3 regions of the Flavonifractor sp. HCP28S3_F3 genome follow, and region 1 is predicted to be linked to each of the others. Evidence: riboswitches for the same ligand, from Rfam matches in the RefSeq annotation. Region 1 holds a riboswitch; each other region holds the start of a gene.
What was found. Region 1 has a riboswitch for cobalamin ahead of cbiD (cobalt-precorrin-5B (C(1))-methyltransferase CbiD). Riboswitches for the same ligand answer to the same signal wherever they lie in the genome.

Region 1 (4,832 bases):
CAGCGCGTCTACATGGGCCTGATACGTGTCGATGAGGTCTACGGCCAGCGCCTTCCGGCTCAGGAAGGCACCCAGGGTGGTACCCATTGCGCCGGCCCCCATGATAGCGATTCTCATTGATACGCTCCTCTCTGTGATTTGACTGGTGTGACAGCCGCTTTGCTGTGTCTGCCTATCTATGGAGCAAACTGTGTGCCAGCTCTCAAACCCGCATGGCTGCGGGGTTTTTGCTTTTTGGGCTCTGGGGATTGCACAGGATCCGGCAGACAGTTGCACAAAAAAGTGCAGTTGTGCAAAATGTGTGCAGATGGAATGGCCTAATCCGCTGCCGCTCAATGTGCAGACCTATTTTACGGTGTGAAAGTCGGAAAGGAAAGCCCCGACGGATATTTCACAGCGCCCTTGTTTTTTGCAGAACTATTTGCTATCTTTTTAACGAACAAGCCGTGATGTCAAGAGGGGAGGCACAAAATGCAGCGCAATCTTCCGGACCTGGAAAACATGCTGGACAATCTGGACGTAGGCATCATCATTTTTGACGACAAGGGGACCTACCTCTTTGTGAATAAGACCCTGCTGCAGTACACAGGCAGAGCGCGCCAGGACTACCTGGGCCACACAGTGTACGATTTCATTGAGCGGGGAATCTATCAGGAGAGCGTGGTGGAGAAGGTCTACCAGAGCAAACGTACGGTGACTCAGATCCACACCACCATCTCAGCGGACGGAAAACGAGTGGGACGATTGGTCACGGTGTCTCCTATTTTTGACGCCCAGGGCGAGATCGTCTATGCTATTTCCTGTCAGATCGAAATAGACGCTATGAACCGGAAATACAGTCAGGCACAGGCCCTCAATGCCATATCATCCTCCCTGATGGGGCAGGAGGACAAGCACGGTGCAGTTATAGCCGAGAGCGCTGCCATGAGCGCGGTGCTCGCCAGTGCTGCCCGGGCGGCCCAGACCGACGCTACTGTGCTCCTGCTGGGGGAATCAGGTACCGGAAAAGAGGTGGTGGCTGAGTATATCCACCACAACAGTCCATATCGAGACCGGGACATGGTGGCCATCAACTGCGCTTCTCTGCCGGAATCTCTGCTGGAGGCGGAGCTGTTCGGCTATGAGAAAGGCGCGTTTACCGGGGCCGCTTCCAGCGGAAAGATCGGCCTGATCGAGGCGGCCAATCATAATACCCTGATGCTGGACGAGGTGAACTCCATGTCCCTGGCCCTTCAGGCCAAGCTGCTGCGGGTGTTGGAGACCAAAACGGTGATCCGGGTAGGCTCCGTCAAGCCCCGGGAGGTGGATTTCCGACTGATCTGCGCGTCCAACGTCCCGCTGAGCCAGTGCGTGAAGGAGGGTACCTTCCGCATGGATCTCTATTATCGTCTGAACGTCATTCCCATTACCATTCCGCCTCTGCGGGAGCGCAAGGAGGATATCACGCCCCTGGCAGATCATTTTTTGGAAAAATTCTGCCGGAAATACGGCTTAAAAAAGGAGTTTTCCAAAAGTGTGTATCAGATTCTAAACCATTACGAGTGGCCAGGCAACATCCGGGAGCTGCGCAACCTGGTAGAGCATATGGTGGTCATGAGCGAGTCGTCTGTGGTAAAGATCAACCAGGTGCCCGCCGGTATGCTGGAGCCGGGATATGCGGGCCCGGGGACAATAGCCAGCAGGATAAGGAGCAGAACGAGGAATATCTCAAGATCCAGATGGCTCTGCGCCTCAACAAAGGCCACCGGGAGAAGACGGCCCAGTATCTGGGAATCTCCCGTAGGACGCTCCAGTATAAGCTGAAAAAATACGGCCTGTTGTAGGAAAACCTAGCTTTTTCCTTGCGTTTTTTTGGAGATACTGATATAATAGCCTGTACTGAATTGAAAGCACTTACAGCCGCGGAGTACCGCATCAGGGGAAGCCGGTGAGAATCCGGCGCAGTCTTACCTCTACTGTAAGCGTGGACGAAGGCGCATGAGCCATTGGCCCTCAGGGCTGAGAAGGCGTGCCGGAGGAAGAAGCGCAAGCCAGGAGACCCACTGTAAGATGCGTTTGCGTAGCTCTGAGGTGGAGAGGTGCGGCAGGTTTTGGCTACAAAGCCCTCCCTCATCCAGGGAGGGCTTTTTTTCTTTTGAAGTGGAGGTGCGGCATGGCGAAACTGGAGGTCTACCTCCCTGTGGGGAAGGAGAGGCTGCGCTGCGGCTATACCACCGGCACCTGTGCCGCCGCCGCGGCCGCCGGAGCGGTCCGGCGGCTCTTGACTGGGGAGGCCCTGCCTGCCGTGCGGGTGGATACCCCTGCCGGGATCAGCGTGGAGGCTGAGCTGCTGGATCACGCCGCCGGGCCGGACTGGGCCTCCTGCGCCGTCCGGAAGGACGGCGGGGACGACCCGGACGTCACCGACGGTGCCCTGATCTATGCCCGGGCGGAGCGGACAGATGCTCCCGGTGTTGCCATTGACGGCGGCACGGGCGTGGGCAGGGTCACCCGGCCCGGCCTGGACCAGCCGGTGGGCCAGGCGGCTATCAACTCCACCCCCCGGCGGATGATTCGGGAGCAGGCGGAGCGGGTCATGGCGGAGGCGGGCTATACCGGCGGCGTGTTGGTGACGGTCTCCGTGCCCGAGGGAGAAAAACTGGCGGGTCACACCTTCAATCCCCGGCTGGGCATTGAGGGGGGCATCTCCATCCTGGGCACCAGCGGCATCGTCCGGCCCATGAGTGAGGCTGCCCTCATCGACTCGCTGTATCTGGAACAGGACATGGCCCGGGCTGCCGGAGTGACAGATCTGCTGATGACTCCCGGCAACTACGGAGACTCTTTCGCGGAGGGAACCCTGGGCCTGGATCTCACCCACCGCTGCACCTGCAGCAACTACCTGGGCATGGCCATCGACCATGCCGCCGGGCTGGGTTTTTCCTCTCTGTTGCTGGTGGGTCACCTGGGTAAGCTCATCAAGGCGGCGGCGGGCAGCATGAACACCCACTCCAGGGTGGCCGACGGGCGGCGGGAGACCCTCACCGCCCACGCCGCCCTGGCGGGAGGTTCGCCGGAGCTGCTCCGGGCCCTGTTTGACAGTCCCACCACCGACGCAGGGGTGGAGCTGCTGAAAAAGGCCGGCCTGCTGGAGCCGGTGATGGCCTCCATCGGGGCGGCCCTGGAGGATCAGCTCCGCCACAGGGCGGGGCCGGAGCTGGAGATCGAAGCGGTCTTCTTCTCCAATCAATACGGTATTTTGGGAAAAACATCGGGGGCGGACCGGCTGCTGGCCCTCCACCGGGTATAGGAGGAACTTATGGTACATTTTATCGGCGCGGGCCCCGGCGGGGCCGATCTCATCACCGTGCGGGGAGCCAAGCTGCTGGGGGAGGCCGACGTCATCATCTACGCCGGCTCCCTGGTGAATCCCGCTCTGCTGGACTATAAAAAAGAGGGCTGCCAGGTGTACGACAGCGCCAAGATGACCCTGGAAGAAGTCATCGAGGTGATGAAAGCCACCGAGGAAAAGGGTGGCACCACCGCCCGCCTCCACACCGGCGACCCCTCTCTCTACGGTGCCCACCGGGAGCAGATGGACGAGTTGGATAAGCTGGGCATCAGCTATAACGTGACCCCCGGCGTGTCCTCCTTCTCCGGAGCCGCCGCCGCCCTTTGCGCGGAGTATACTCTGCCCGACGTATCACAGTCCGTCATCATTACCCGCATGGCGGGCCGCACGCCGGTGCCCGAGGGAGAACAGCTGCGCAAGATGGCCTCTCACGGCTGCACCATGGTGCTCTTTTTGTCCACCGGACTGCTGGAGGATGTGGAAAAAGAGCTGGCGGCGGGCGGCTATGCCCCCGACACTCCGGCGGCCATTGTCTATAAGGCCACCTGGCCGGAGGAAAAGGTGTACCGCTGCACCGTGTCTACCCTGGCCCAGACCGCACGGGAAAACCACGTCACCAAGACGGCGTTGATTACCATTGGTAATTTCCTGGGTGAAAAATACGAAAGATCCAAGCTGTACGACCCCACCTTCACCCATGAGTTCCGGGAGGCCAGCAAGTGACAGCGGCCATTCTGGCTTTTACACGCCGGGGCGCGACCCTGGGAAAGAAGCTGGCGGAGGCGCTGGACGCCTCCCTCCATGTGCCCGCCCGGTTTGCCGCTGAGGTTGGGGCGGAGGCCTATGACAGCCTAGAGGGCTGGACGGCGCGGATGTGGGGGGAAAAGGACGCCCTCATTTTTGTGGGAGCCTGCGGCATCGCCGTCCGGGCCATTGCCCCCCATGTAAAGGATAAATTCACTGATCCTGCCGTGGTGAGCGTGGACGAGGCGGGGCGGTTTGTGGTACCCCTCCTCTCCGGTCACGTGGGCGGGGCCAATGAGCTGGCCCTCCGGGTGGCGGCTCTCACCGGCGGCCAGGCGGCCATCTCCACCGCCACCGACGTCAACGGCCTGTTCGCCGTGGACGTGTGGGCCAGGAAGCGGGATATGGCCATTACGGACCGGACACTTGCCAAAGAGGTGTCCGCCGCTCTGCTGGAGGGCAAGAGCGTGGGCTTTGCCAGCGACTTCGGCCATCCCTGCCCGCAGGGGCTGACGGTCAGCCCGGCGGAGCTTGGGGTGTGGGTCACTTGGAAGACCGGGAACGGCCCCTTTGCCCGCACCCTGCGGCTGGTTCCAAAAGGATTGATTCTGGGCATCGGTTGCCGGAGGGGTACGCCCCGGGCGGCCATTGAGGAGGCGGTGTCCGCCGCCCTGGCGGGGTATGAACCTGCCGCTGTGGAGCGGGTAGCCACCATTGATCTGAAACAAAACGAGCCCGGCCTGCTGGCCTTTTGTGC
Region 2 (4,832 bases), on a different contig from region 1:
CACCTGGAACGTGACGGCTTGCCGGGTGCTGGCATCCAGCGTCACCGTCTCCGTCACGTCAGCGCCGTCCACAGTGATCTGCCCCGTCCGCTCCGCATAGCCAAAGCAGGATACCGTGTAGTCATATGTGCCGTCGGCCAGCGCATAGACTATCGTTCCGGTGCTGTTGGAGACAGGCTCGATAGTTTCTTCGTCGTTCTGTGCTTTCAGGATCATCTGGGCATTTCCCGGACTAAGAGTAAATGTCGCGGTGTGCAGGGTTTCCAGCGCAAAGTCCTTCAGATAGACGCAGTCGTCTCCCTGGTCACCACTGGAATCCTTGACGTAGGTCAGCGTGACCGTGTCGCCGCCTTTTACATCCAGGGTATGCTTCGTCCAGTCTATTTCTCCGCCGACTTTGGAGCCGTTATTGATGACGAGACCGTCATATACAGTCCAGGAGCCCTCGGACGACACCTTGTACCAGAAGGAAAGGCTGCCCTGGGCAACGGACTCGTCGACCGTAATGGTCACGGTGACCTGGGAACTGCTCTGCCTCTTGCTGTTGGAGCGGAGAACGCCGTCCTCCTCCACAAACTCCTGACCGGGTTCTCCTTTATAGCTGGAATTGTGGCTGTACGCCACCTGGGCTTTCCCGGCCAGAGCGTTGAATACAGTGCTGGGGAAGGGCTTCTCCGACACGGAAACCTGGAATGTTGCGCTGCTTCCGCAATAGGTGACCGTGACCGTCTTCTCCCCGGCTGTTGAGGAATCAAAGCCGCTGACGTCGAAGCCCTGGGAGATCTCCCGGGTGGAGTTGTCGGAGTAGCTGACAGTTACCACAAGGCCGGCGGTGTCCAGCGTGTCGCCCACATAGTATTCCGTCTTGCCTGGCTGGGTTTTGACCGCAATGCCGGTGACCGTTTTCAGGGAGACCGTCTCGGTCTTATCCTCAGTCAGACGGATACTTCCCTGCGCGCCTTCCACCTGCTCCGCTGTCGGCGTCACGACATAGTCATAGGTCTTGTTCAGGAGCAGCGTATAAGCTCCGTTTTCCCCGGCGGCCATTTCCTGGCCATCCAGCGTCACGGTAATTGTATAATCCTCCGCACCGTCAACCTGAAAGCTCAAGGTGCCCCACTGGCTCTCGTCGTGTTCCAGGATGATGGAGCCCACCTGGATTTCCGCACTGCTGTTGGCCTGAGCTTCGGAAATGGTAAGCTCTCCGTTCTGGGTCGTATAGCCCTCACAGCTGACCGTGTAGGTGTAGCTGCCGGCGGCCAGGGAGGCGGTTCGCCTCTCCCCCTGGTTGGAGGAATACACGACGGTGTCACCACTGCGGATGGTCAGCTCCGCCGCGGACGGTGCAATGGTAAACACAGTGGAAGCGGTAGAGATCTGCCAGGACAGAACCGGATACTCCCCGGCCTTGACCCGGAAGCCCTCGCCCAACGCGGCGGCAAAATCCGCACCCTTCATCTCCTCCGATATTTTAGCGGCAGCCGTCTGGTTGTTGCCGTTGGTACCGGTGGTGCAGCTGGAGTCCAGATAATAGCAGTTTTCCGCTGTGGAATTGTACATCCATCCGGCAATAGCACCAAAATTGGTGGCCTTTTCCTGCACAGTAATGGCGCCGGTGCTATAACAGTTGTTCAGGCTGCTGCCGCGACCGTAATCATCTCCTGCGTAGCCGACGATACCGCCCAGGTTTGCACCGGAACGGTTCCGTTGACTGGAAATCTCACCCTGGTTATAGCAGTTGGTAATGGCAGTGGCCTTGGTTTGACCGGCAATGCCGCCAGCGTACTGGTCAGTTCCGCTGAGCGCCACACTTCCGGTATTGCCGCAGCCGGTGATACTGCCGCCGGTACACTGTCCTGCGATGCCGCCCGCATACTTGCTGCCGGCGGTGATGGACGCCGTATTCAAACAGTTTTCAATCGTACCGGAGCTGAGGCCCGCGATGCCGCCCACCTGACTGGTACCGCTGACCGAACCGTCAGTGATGATATTGCGGACGGTCGCGCCGGAGGACAGCTCGGAAAAGAGCCCCAGCTTGCTGTCGCCGGAAATGGTGAGGGTTACCTTGTGCCCTCCACCGTCAAAGCTGCCGCTGAAAGGCTGCCCGTAGGGGGAAGACACTGTAATATCATCTGTCAAAACGTAGTTTCCATCCGGCTCCATGGCGGCAAACTCACCGACGCTGGACACCGGCTGTGCCGTTTCTGCGGCCAGTGCCGCCGACGGCAGAAGTCCGAGGGTCAGGCACAGCACCAGAAAAAACGAAAGAATCCTTTTTTTCACAAAGCTCCACTCCTTCAAACCATTTTTATAAAAACTGTTTTCAAAAAACAGGGCTTTTGGAACGGGGCCGTACCTGACAAAAAAGGAGCGGACAATTCTGTCCGCTCCTGTGTCGTCACTGCGTGAAAGCGACAGCACAAACGTGCTGCCGCATAAGGCATTTTTTGTCAGAGCAGCCCCGGAGATCCGGGGGTAAGCTCTTAGTAGGTCTTCTGACTGATGTGTCCAGGCGGAGCTATGCCCGCCAACGCAAATCCGCCGCCTTCCCAGCTAAGCCATTACAGCCGCCAGTGACCTGCTTTCGCAGAAAACGGATTTGCTCCACAATCACAGCTATAGAATCGCCCCTTTGCCGCCGTTTTCACGGACGGGTCACGGACGAAACATGTCCAGGATTCTCACCTGATTCCCTTGTTCAGAAACAAGGATGCGTGTCCAGCTCATAGGAGCCGGGTCGCGCATTTGCCACAAAAGCCGGATTTCATATTTAATTTTCCTTGTTGCTTTTGCATTATAGCACAAGCCGTATCAAAATGCTATTCTGTTTTTGCTATTTTTTAAATTTCTTCAGAAAGGAGCCCTTGGAGCCCTGTTTCTAAACAAATTAAAGAGCATTTGACAACCTGCACAAGGCGTGCTATGCTATATTTAAATCCATTCTTGGTTCCAGGCCCGGCGTTTGCCGCCGGTTTGAAAATTTCATATCACTGTATCTATTGCATGGTGTGGCTGTTTGCTGTAACGATCCTGCCGACAAGGATCAGGCAGCAGCTAAAACGAATGGGATATCCAAGTCCCGCGCGACCGGCACTGTGTACGTGAGGCCATTCCGAAGCGGCGTATGCCGTCTGGACGAAAGTCCGCCATTGCGGGGGAAGACCCTGTGAGAAGGTAGGAAATGGACGCAGAGAGCCAAGCTCTCATAACGTAAGTCAGGAGACTTGCACCATGGCAGGATGCAGGGGGAAACAGCGGGCGTGTCCTCCGTTGTGTACGTTGCTTTGCTCGCTGGCCTTCTTGTTAGGGCCAGCGTGTTTTTGTCAGAAGGAGGTGCCGCCCGGGCACCTCCTTTTTCTGTTTCACCGCCGGTCAGTATATCATGAGTGATGTATCAGTCAGTAAAATGAAAGGAGAAGCGGTATGGAATCATCGACGTCCGAAAAGCACTTTCAGTTCTTTTCCAACAGCAAATGCGAATACTTCCCCTGCCATTCCACCAATGACCCGGAAAACTTTAACTGCCTGTTCTGCTACTGCCCGCTGTATGCACTGGGAGATAAATGCGGCGGAAACTTCACCTATATTGCTGGGGGGATTAAGGATTGCAGCGGCTGCTTGATTCCCCATCGCAGGGAGGGCTATGACTATATCATCGGCAAGTATGGCGAGATCAAAAAACTGGCGCAAAAAACCAACTGACAGGAGGCAAGCGTTATGATAAGTCGAACCTGGTTTGAAAATCCGGATCATGTGGTATACGCCGTAAAGGATGAGGTAATCCCCCGGCTCTCCCGGGAGCTGGGAATCAGCGATCTGGCCCAGCGGATTGAGGATTTCAGCAAGGCTCCCACTCAGGAGGGGGAAAACATCAAGGGTCTCAAACGCACCACTCTGAAGCTGATGGTTCCTAACCTGGTTTTCGGGGAGCCCATCGAAATGGGAGAAAATGTATGGATCTATATGGGCGAGCTCTGTCCGGCCTATTGTCTGTACACGCCCTGGGAAAAATAGAAAAAGCACATGGCCTGTACCCGACGCAGGGACAGGCCATGTGCTTTTCTGCATGTCCGAATACCGTTAAGATACCTGCTCCCAACGCTTGAGGGAGGCCATCATATATGAGGCTACGTCCATATCATAAACTTCATGGAGAAACTCTCTTGTTAGAAGCATATTGGCAGGCCCCATCCCTGCCACAGAACCATTTTTCAAAAACAAAAGCTGCTCGGAGAGCATCAGGGAGAGGTTGATGTCGTGGAGTACGCCGATGACAGTCCGTCCTTTTTCCTGAGACCAGTTTTTAAGATAGCTCACCAGCTCTGTCTGGTGCTTCAGATCCAGGTGGTTGGTGGGCTCGTCCAGTAAAATGATCTCCGGTTCCTGGGCCAGCGTCCGGGCCAAAAATACCCGCTGAAGCTGGCCGCCCGACAGCTCGGAGATCTGACACTCCCGCAGCGGCTCCAACCCGGTGGCCCGCAGATACTGCTCCACACACTGCTTGTCCTCTCTGGACGGGGATGCAAAAAGTCCCCGGCGCAGCTTCTGATACCGGCCCATCATCACTGTTTCAAAGACCGAAAAAGAAAAATAGACGGTGCTCATTTGGCTCATCATGGCCATGTGAGACGCAATCTCCGGCCGGCGCATGGCGGCCACCGGCTTCCCATCCAGGGTCAGTTCCCCACGGCAGTCCAGAAGACCGGAGATGGTACGCAGCAATGTGCTTTTCCCGCAGCCATTAGGCCCCAGAATGCACAGATTTTGTCCCAGAGGCAGATCAAAGGTAATATCGTGCAGAATATCTCCGTTTCCATATCCGGCACAAATAT
Region 3 (4,832 bases), on a different contig from region 1:
TTGGGTACCAAACGGATCGTAAGTACCCACATAGTCCACAATGTCGTTTTTCAGTTTATAGTAGCCGGCGCCGCCTTTTGTCGAAAGCTCCGCCAGCTCCTCGGCTGTGGAAATCATCGTCCACTCCTGGCCCTCCGGCAGCTCCGTCACCGCAGCCGGATCTGCGATCTCAACCAGAGCGTCGACAGCGTTTTTCAGGGAAGCAGTCTGCTCGGCCAGCTTTTCCGCAGTAGCGGCTGGATTCTGTAAAAGGTTTTTGGCAGGCTTGAGGGCTGCCTGTACGGCAGACCAGCTGGCATCGGTATACCGGCCCTTTTCACTGGGCACTTTTGCGATCTCGTCCTGAAGGGCCACACGTTCCGCCGCCGTTGCCGTGGTGCGGTCGGGAACTAAGCCGTCAATTGCCGCCTGCAAATCCTTCCTTGCCCCATCAATGGCGGCCTGGGTGGCGTCTGCATTGTCCAGAACGGCTTTTGCCTTGTCACGGGCAGCCACAAAGGCCTCCCAACTCTCAGATGTATAAGTAACATCTTCTTCGTCAGGAACGGCATTTGTATTGTCCTTTACCCTGTCGTACAGCTCCTGAAGTGCCGTGCGATCCGCCGCAGGTTTCTCTGAAGCAATCGGCTTGGGCACGCCGCCCTCGTCCATAGCCCAGTACAGCAGCCCGGCCTCGTGGACAGCGTTCAGCTGCGCCATGGCATACGGATATTCGTCAGCATTGATTTTCTTGTTGTTCGTATCGGTAAAGTCGCCATTGTATACAGCGTCATAGAGGGTATAATAGCAGTTTTCAATGACAGGCAGACCGGTCGCCTCACCAACAAAGCCGGAGTCGGCGTTATCCGTTGTAGAGAGGCAGTTTTTAATGGTGCCGCCAGCCATGGTGCCAACAAACCCGGCAAAGCACCACGCGGTATAATCATATCCGGCCCCAGACCAGCAGTTATTCACTGTTCCGCCTGTCTGTGTGCGGGCCAGCGCACCTACGGTATCGTCCTCGCCTGCTACTTCACCGTCCAGGCAGAGGTTCTGTACGGTGCCGCTCAGGGTGTTAAACAGCGGCTGGCCGGCCACAGTAATGGTGTAGCCATTACCGTCCAGGGTTCCGGAAAAGTCAATGGCTGTCCATCCGCTCAGTTCAATATCCGCTGTCAGGACATAGCTGCCGTCAGTCATTCCGGCCAGGTCCTCCTGGCTGGACACCTCTGTTACGCCCTCCGCCGCCAGTACACCGCTGGGCAGCAATCCCAGTACCATGACAAACACCAGCAGCAGGCTCAATACTCGTTTCTTCATATTTGCTCCGTCTCTCCTTTTGAGTGTCGCTCTGCCAGGGCATAAAAAATGCCGTGACAGATCCCAATGATCGCCACAGCCGTGTTCCCATGGTCGGGTCGCATTTCGACGACCCTTTGCATTCCTTGTAGGTCTTCTGACTTGCGCTTCCGGAGAAATTCCCCACAACGCCGGATCTGCCTTCCCAGGTCTCCCCAGTGACTGACTTTCGTCAACGATCCGGTGTCTCGGCGCTTACAGCGGCGGTTACCGTTCGGGACTTGCACCCGATTCCCTTGTTCATCCCTCCCTCTGCTTCCGCCGAGACAGGGCCACAACAAATGCTCTATTTACTTGTCAGTTATCCATCTTCGCCTCCTGCCATTTCTCAAAATGCTCCGCGGCGGCAATTACGTTCTCCCACGAACGGAATCGCTCACAGAGGATCTTCGCCTGCGGTACATCACGTTTGCGCGGCGGGTATCCAAGGCGGCATCTGCGGCGGGTCACATCCTCCAGAGCACCGCAGATCTCCGGCTCCTCCGCCAGCATCTGTGACCAATCCGGCATAATCAAATCCGGTGTTGGCAATCGCCGCATCCCGGCTGCCCGCAGTGCGCCTGGCCAGGTACCAAACCGCGCTTTCAGGTAGATGCGATACAGAGAAAAGACCTCATCCTGTGTGGGCGCACGTCCCAGGCGTGACGCCGCATCGTGCAGAACAGCCAGCAAATCCTCGTCGGAATAACTGGCATAGACCGCCCTGCCAAGCCCACTGGACAGCGTAAGAGATGTATAAGGGTGCTTTTCGCCGTTGTCTGCGTACTCTGGTGGAGCTTGCTGTGCCCATTTCTGTATCAAATTGCGATATTGTTCTGCCTCTTGCGGCGTAAGCCTGGCTGGGCGAGCCTGTCTTCGCTTGCTGACGGTCTTCACCCCCTTCCGGTTTCGGGATCTGCTGCCGGTTCAGAAAACAAAAAGCCGGCAGACAATGGTGTCTGCCGGCAAAAAGCAGATATCCATTGCCGATCCCTGCAAATCGAGCGTTTGCACATCAAAAATGTACAAAAACCCTGGCCATCCCCATACATGGGCATGGCTGCAAAAATCGGCAATGGATACCACCTTGATCAATTACCATGGAACAGGCTGACAATCCTGGCTTATGGCCGGAGCCAAATACAGTAGAGGTAAGACTGCGCCGGATTCTCACCGGCTTGTCAGTTGGCATATGTCAAGCATATGACCTGTTCACGAAAATATTCTATCCGCTTTTTATGACGTTGTCAAGGGAATCCGAAGACAAGGATACCTATGGCAGCCCTTGTCTTCAACTGCCGACTTTTGCCGGGCTGGTTCTTTGGGTCAAACTTGCTGTTTCCTCAGGATCGGACTTCCGGGATCCACAGCTGGGGATGCTGTGGATCCCGGAGATCCTTGAGAGGGAAGTATGCTTCAACGAGGAGGCAGTTACTTTGCCAGTTCCTCGCCAAAACGCATCAGAATCATGGCCACTTCGGCCCGAGTAGCGGTGCCTTGCGGCACAATAGTGGTTGCGGTACGCCCGGTGATCAGCCCCTCCGCGTATGCCCAGCGCAGAGCCTCAACTGCCCAGTCGCTGGCGTTCCCGGCGTCAGTGAATGCCGAGAGATCACCAGCTGCGGCTGTATCATGCTTCATAAACTTGGCGTAACGGTAAAGCATAACGACCAGCTGCTCCCTGGTGATACTGTCAGTGCCACCGAACAGACCATTTCCGTAACCTGTGACGATGCCGTTCCCATTGGCCCAGGCTACGGCGTTAGTATACCAGGTATCCGGCGCCACATCGGTGAAGGCCGGGGCTTTACCGTCTCCGGCGGGCGAGCCCGCCAGGCGGTACAGCACGGCAGCCAGCATGGCGCGGCTCATCTCCGCGTCAGGGGAGAAGGTTGTTGTACTGGTGCCGTTGAACAGGCCGTTTTTATAGACGTACTGAACCGCCTCAAAATACCAGGCATCCTTATCCACATCCGTGAAAGGCAGACCGGCATCCAGAGCCGCGAAAGCCGCCTCAGCCTCTGTCAGTACGTTGTAGTTGCGAACCAGCTTCTTCTGGGTGTCGGTCAAGGCATCATATGCTTTCCGGGCCGCTTTGATCTTATCGCCGCTGTCCTTGGTAACAGTTCCGATGGCGTTGATGAGTTTTTCCACCGCCTGGGCCGCTTTCTGGTTATCGTCATAGCCGTGAGTTCCGGGAACTGTATGGTAGTCACCGGTATAGAAGAAGGTGATTTTATCGCCGTCGCTCAGGTAATACTGGTTCAGCGTTATCTCCGGCAGTGTACCGTTGACACGGTACATCCAACCACTGCCTTCGCCATGCTCCAGTTCGGAAAGGGTAACGCCGTTGGAATCCGTCACAGCGCTGACATAGGAGCCGCTGCCCTCATAGCGATATCCCGCCTCACGCAAGGCCGCCTGCAGCGCATCCCACGCCGTCCAGTCCTGACTACCGCTGCCGGTAAAGGTGTATGCGCTTAAATCAGCAAAGTTTTCGAAGCCGCCGCCGCTGACAGAAACCGTAGCCTGAATCTGTTCCGGCTGGGGATTCGGATTCTCTCCGCCCTTGGTTCCCTTTACTGTTACCGTCACAGAAACCGGGCGTTTATAGAACTGTTCAAACTGCGCGTAAGCCGGATTGCTGCCAAATTTCTCCCAGTATTTCCCGTATGCGCTGTGGGTCAGGACACTGTCCAGCGTAACCTTTGTGTCGTACTCCGGGCGGGTGACCAGGAGATTTTCGCAGGCGATGACGGTGGGACGGCTGGAGCGATACTCCCGCCACGGCTGGGCGTTCATCGGGTCGTAACCCGGCAGATCATCCACTTCCGCTCCGCCGAAGGTCAGGTTGATCGCGCCGTAGATATACTGCGGCTGCCCCTGGTCGCCCTTTAAAACTTCCGCAAACGGTTCCAGATTCTCTGTCACCTGGGTCTTATCCGTATTCTTGCCGCGGATGCCGTTCCAGTAGGCGTTCTCCGTACAGACGCTGTCCATGAACGCCGCAGCGGAGTTGATTTCATCCTCTGTCAACGGCTGCACGGTCAGGGAAAACGTCTTCTCTCCCAGCAGGGCATTGTTGCGGCGATCCAGAATTCGCACTGTATAAGACACATCCACGGCCGGGCTGCTGGGCAGCGGGCGGTAGACCACAGCGTGATAGCCGCTGAATTCCAGCACATCGGTGTTGCTGCTGGTCATGGACACTTTCTGATTATAGCGATCCGGCAGAATACCGGCAGACTCCAGCTGGCCAGGTGTGGGCATTTGCAGATCTGCGGTAACCTGGGTGGGAGTCACAGGCGTCTCTTTGTCCACAAAGTCCCGCAGCAGGGAGGGATACTTCTCCAGAGCCTCGTTGATCTGGGCGGACTGATCCACATCATTGGGAGCTACCGTAATAACGAATTTTCGAATGGCAGCGTACCAGTCCTGCACAGCGCCTTCAGCAGTTGCCTCCTGAATCATGTAGTCATCCAGGCGGTTGAACCGGGCCGTGGCGATCAGCGGGA

Region 2: it holds a riboswitch for cobalamin, as region 1 does, so the genes downstream of both, ACTNB1_RS09420 (S-layer homology domain-containing protein) here and cbiD (cobalt-precorrin-5B (C(1))-methyltransferase CbiD) in region 1, are expected to answer to the same signal.
Region 3: it holds a riboswitch for cobalamin, as region 1 does, so the genes downstream of both, ACTNB1_RS09415 (homing endonuclease associated repeat-containing protein) here and cbiD (cobalt-precorrin-5B (C(1))-methyltransferase CbiD) in region 1, are expected to answer to the same signal.

What each region holds. Positions count from the first base shown of each region.
Region 1 covers NZ_JBQHUF010000003.1:12,805-17,636, forward strand. Annotated here, with positions in the region: gene ACTNB1_RS04020 (ketopantoate reductase family protein) at 1-117, opposite strand, end outside; partial or broken gene ACTNB1_RS04025 (sigma 54-interacting transcriptional regulator) at 502-1,410, shown strand; gene ACTNB1_RS04030 (helix-turn-helix domain-containing protein) at 1,719-1,823, shown strand; cobalamin riboswitch at 1,881-2,061, shown strand; gene cbiD (cobalt-precorrin-5B (C(1))-methyltransferase CbiD) at 2,153-3,289, shown strand; gene cobM (precorrin-4 C(11)-methyltransferase) at 3,299-4,054, shown strand; gene ACTNB1_RS04045 (cobalt-precorrin 5A hydrolase) at 4,051-4,832, shown strand, end outside.
Region 2 covers NZ_JBQHUF010000009.1:56,584-61,415, forward strand. Annotated here, with positions in the region: gene ACTNB1_RS09420 (S-layer homology domain-containing protein) at 1-2,283, opposite strand, end outside; cobalamin riboswitch at 2,472-2,732, opposite strand; gene ACTNB1_RS09425 (cysteine-rich small domain-containing protein) at 3,424-3,702, shown strand; gene ACTNB1_RS09430 (hypothetical protein) at 3,718-4,014, shown strand; gene ACTNB1_RS09435 (ABC transporter ATP-binding protein) at 4,081-4,832, opposite strand, start outside.
Region 3 covers NZ_JBQHUF010000009.1:48,775-53,606, forward strand. Annotated here, with positions in the region: gene ACTNB1_RS09410 (S-layer homology domain-containing protein) at 1-1,299, opposite strand, end outside; cobalamin riboswitch at 1,409-1,633, opposite strand; gene ACTNB1_RS09415 (homing endonuclease associated repeat-containing protein) at 1,636-2,214, opposite strand; cobalamin riboswitch at 2,409-2,544, opposite strand; gene ACTNB1_RS09420 (S-layer homology domain-containing protein) at 2,749-4,832, opposite strand, start outside.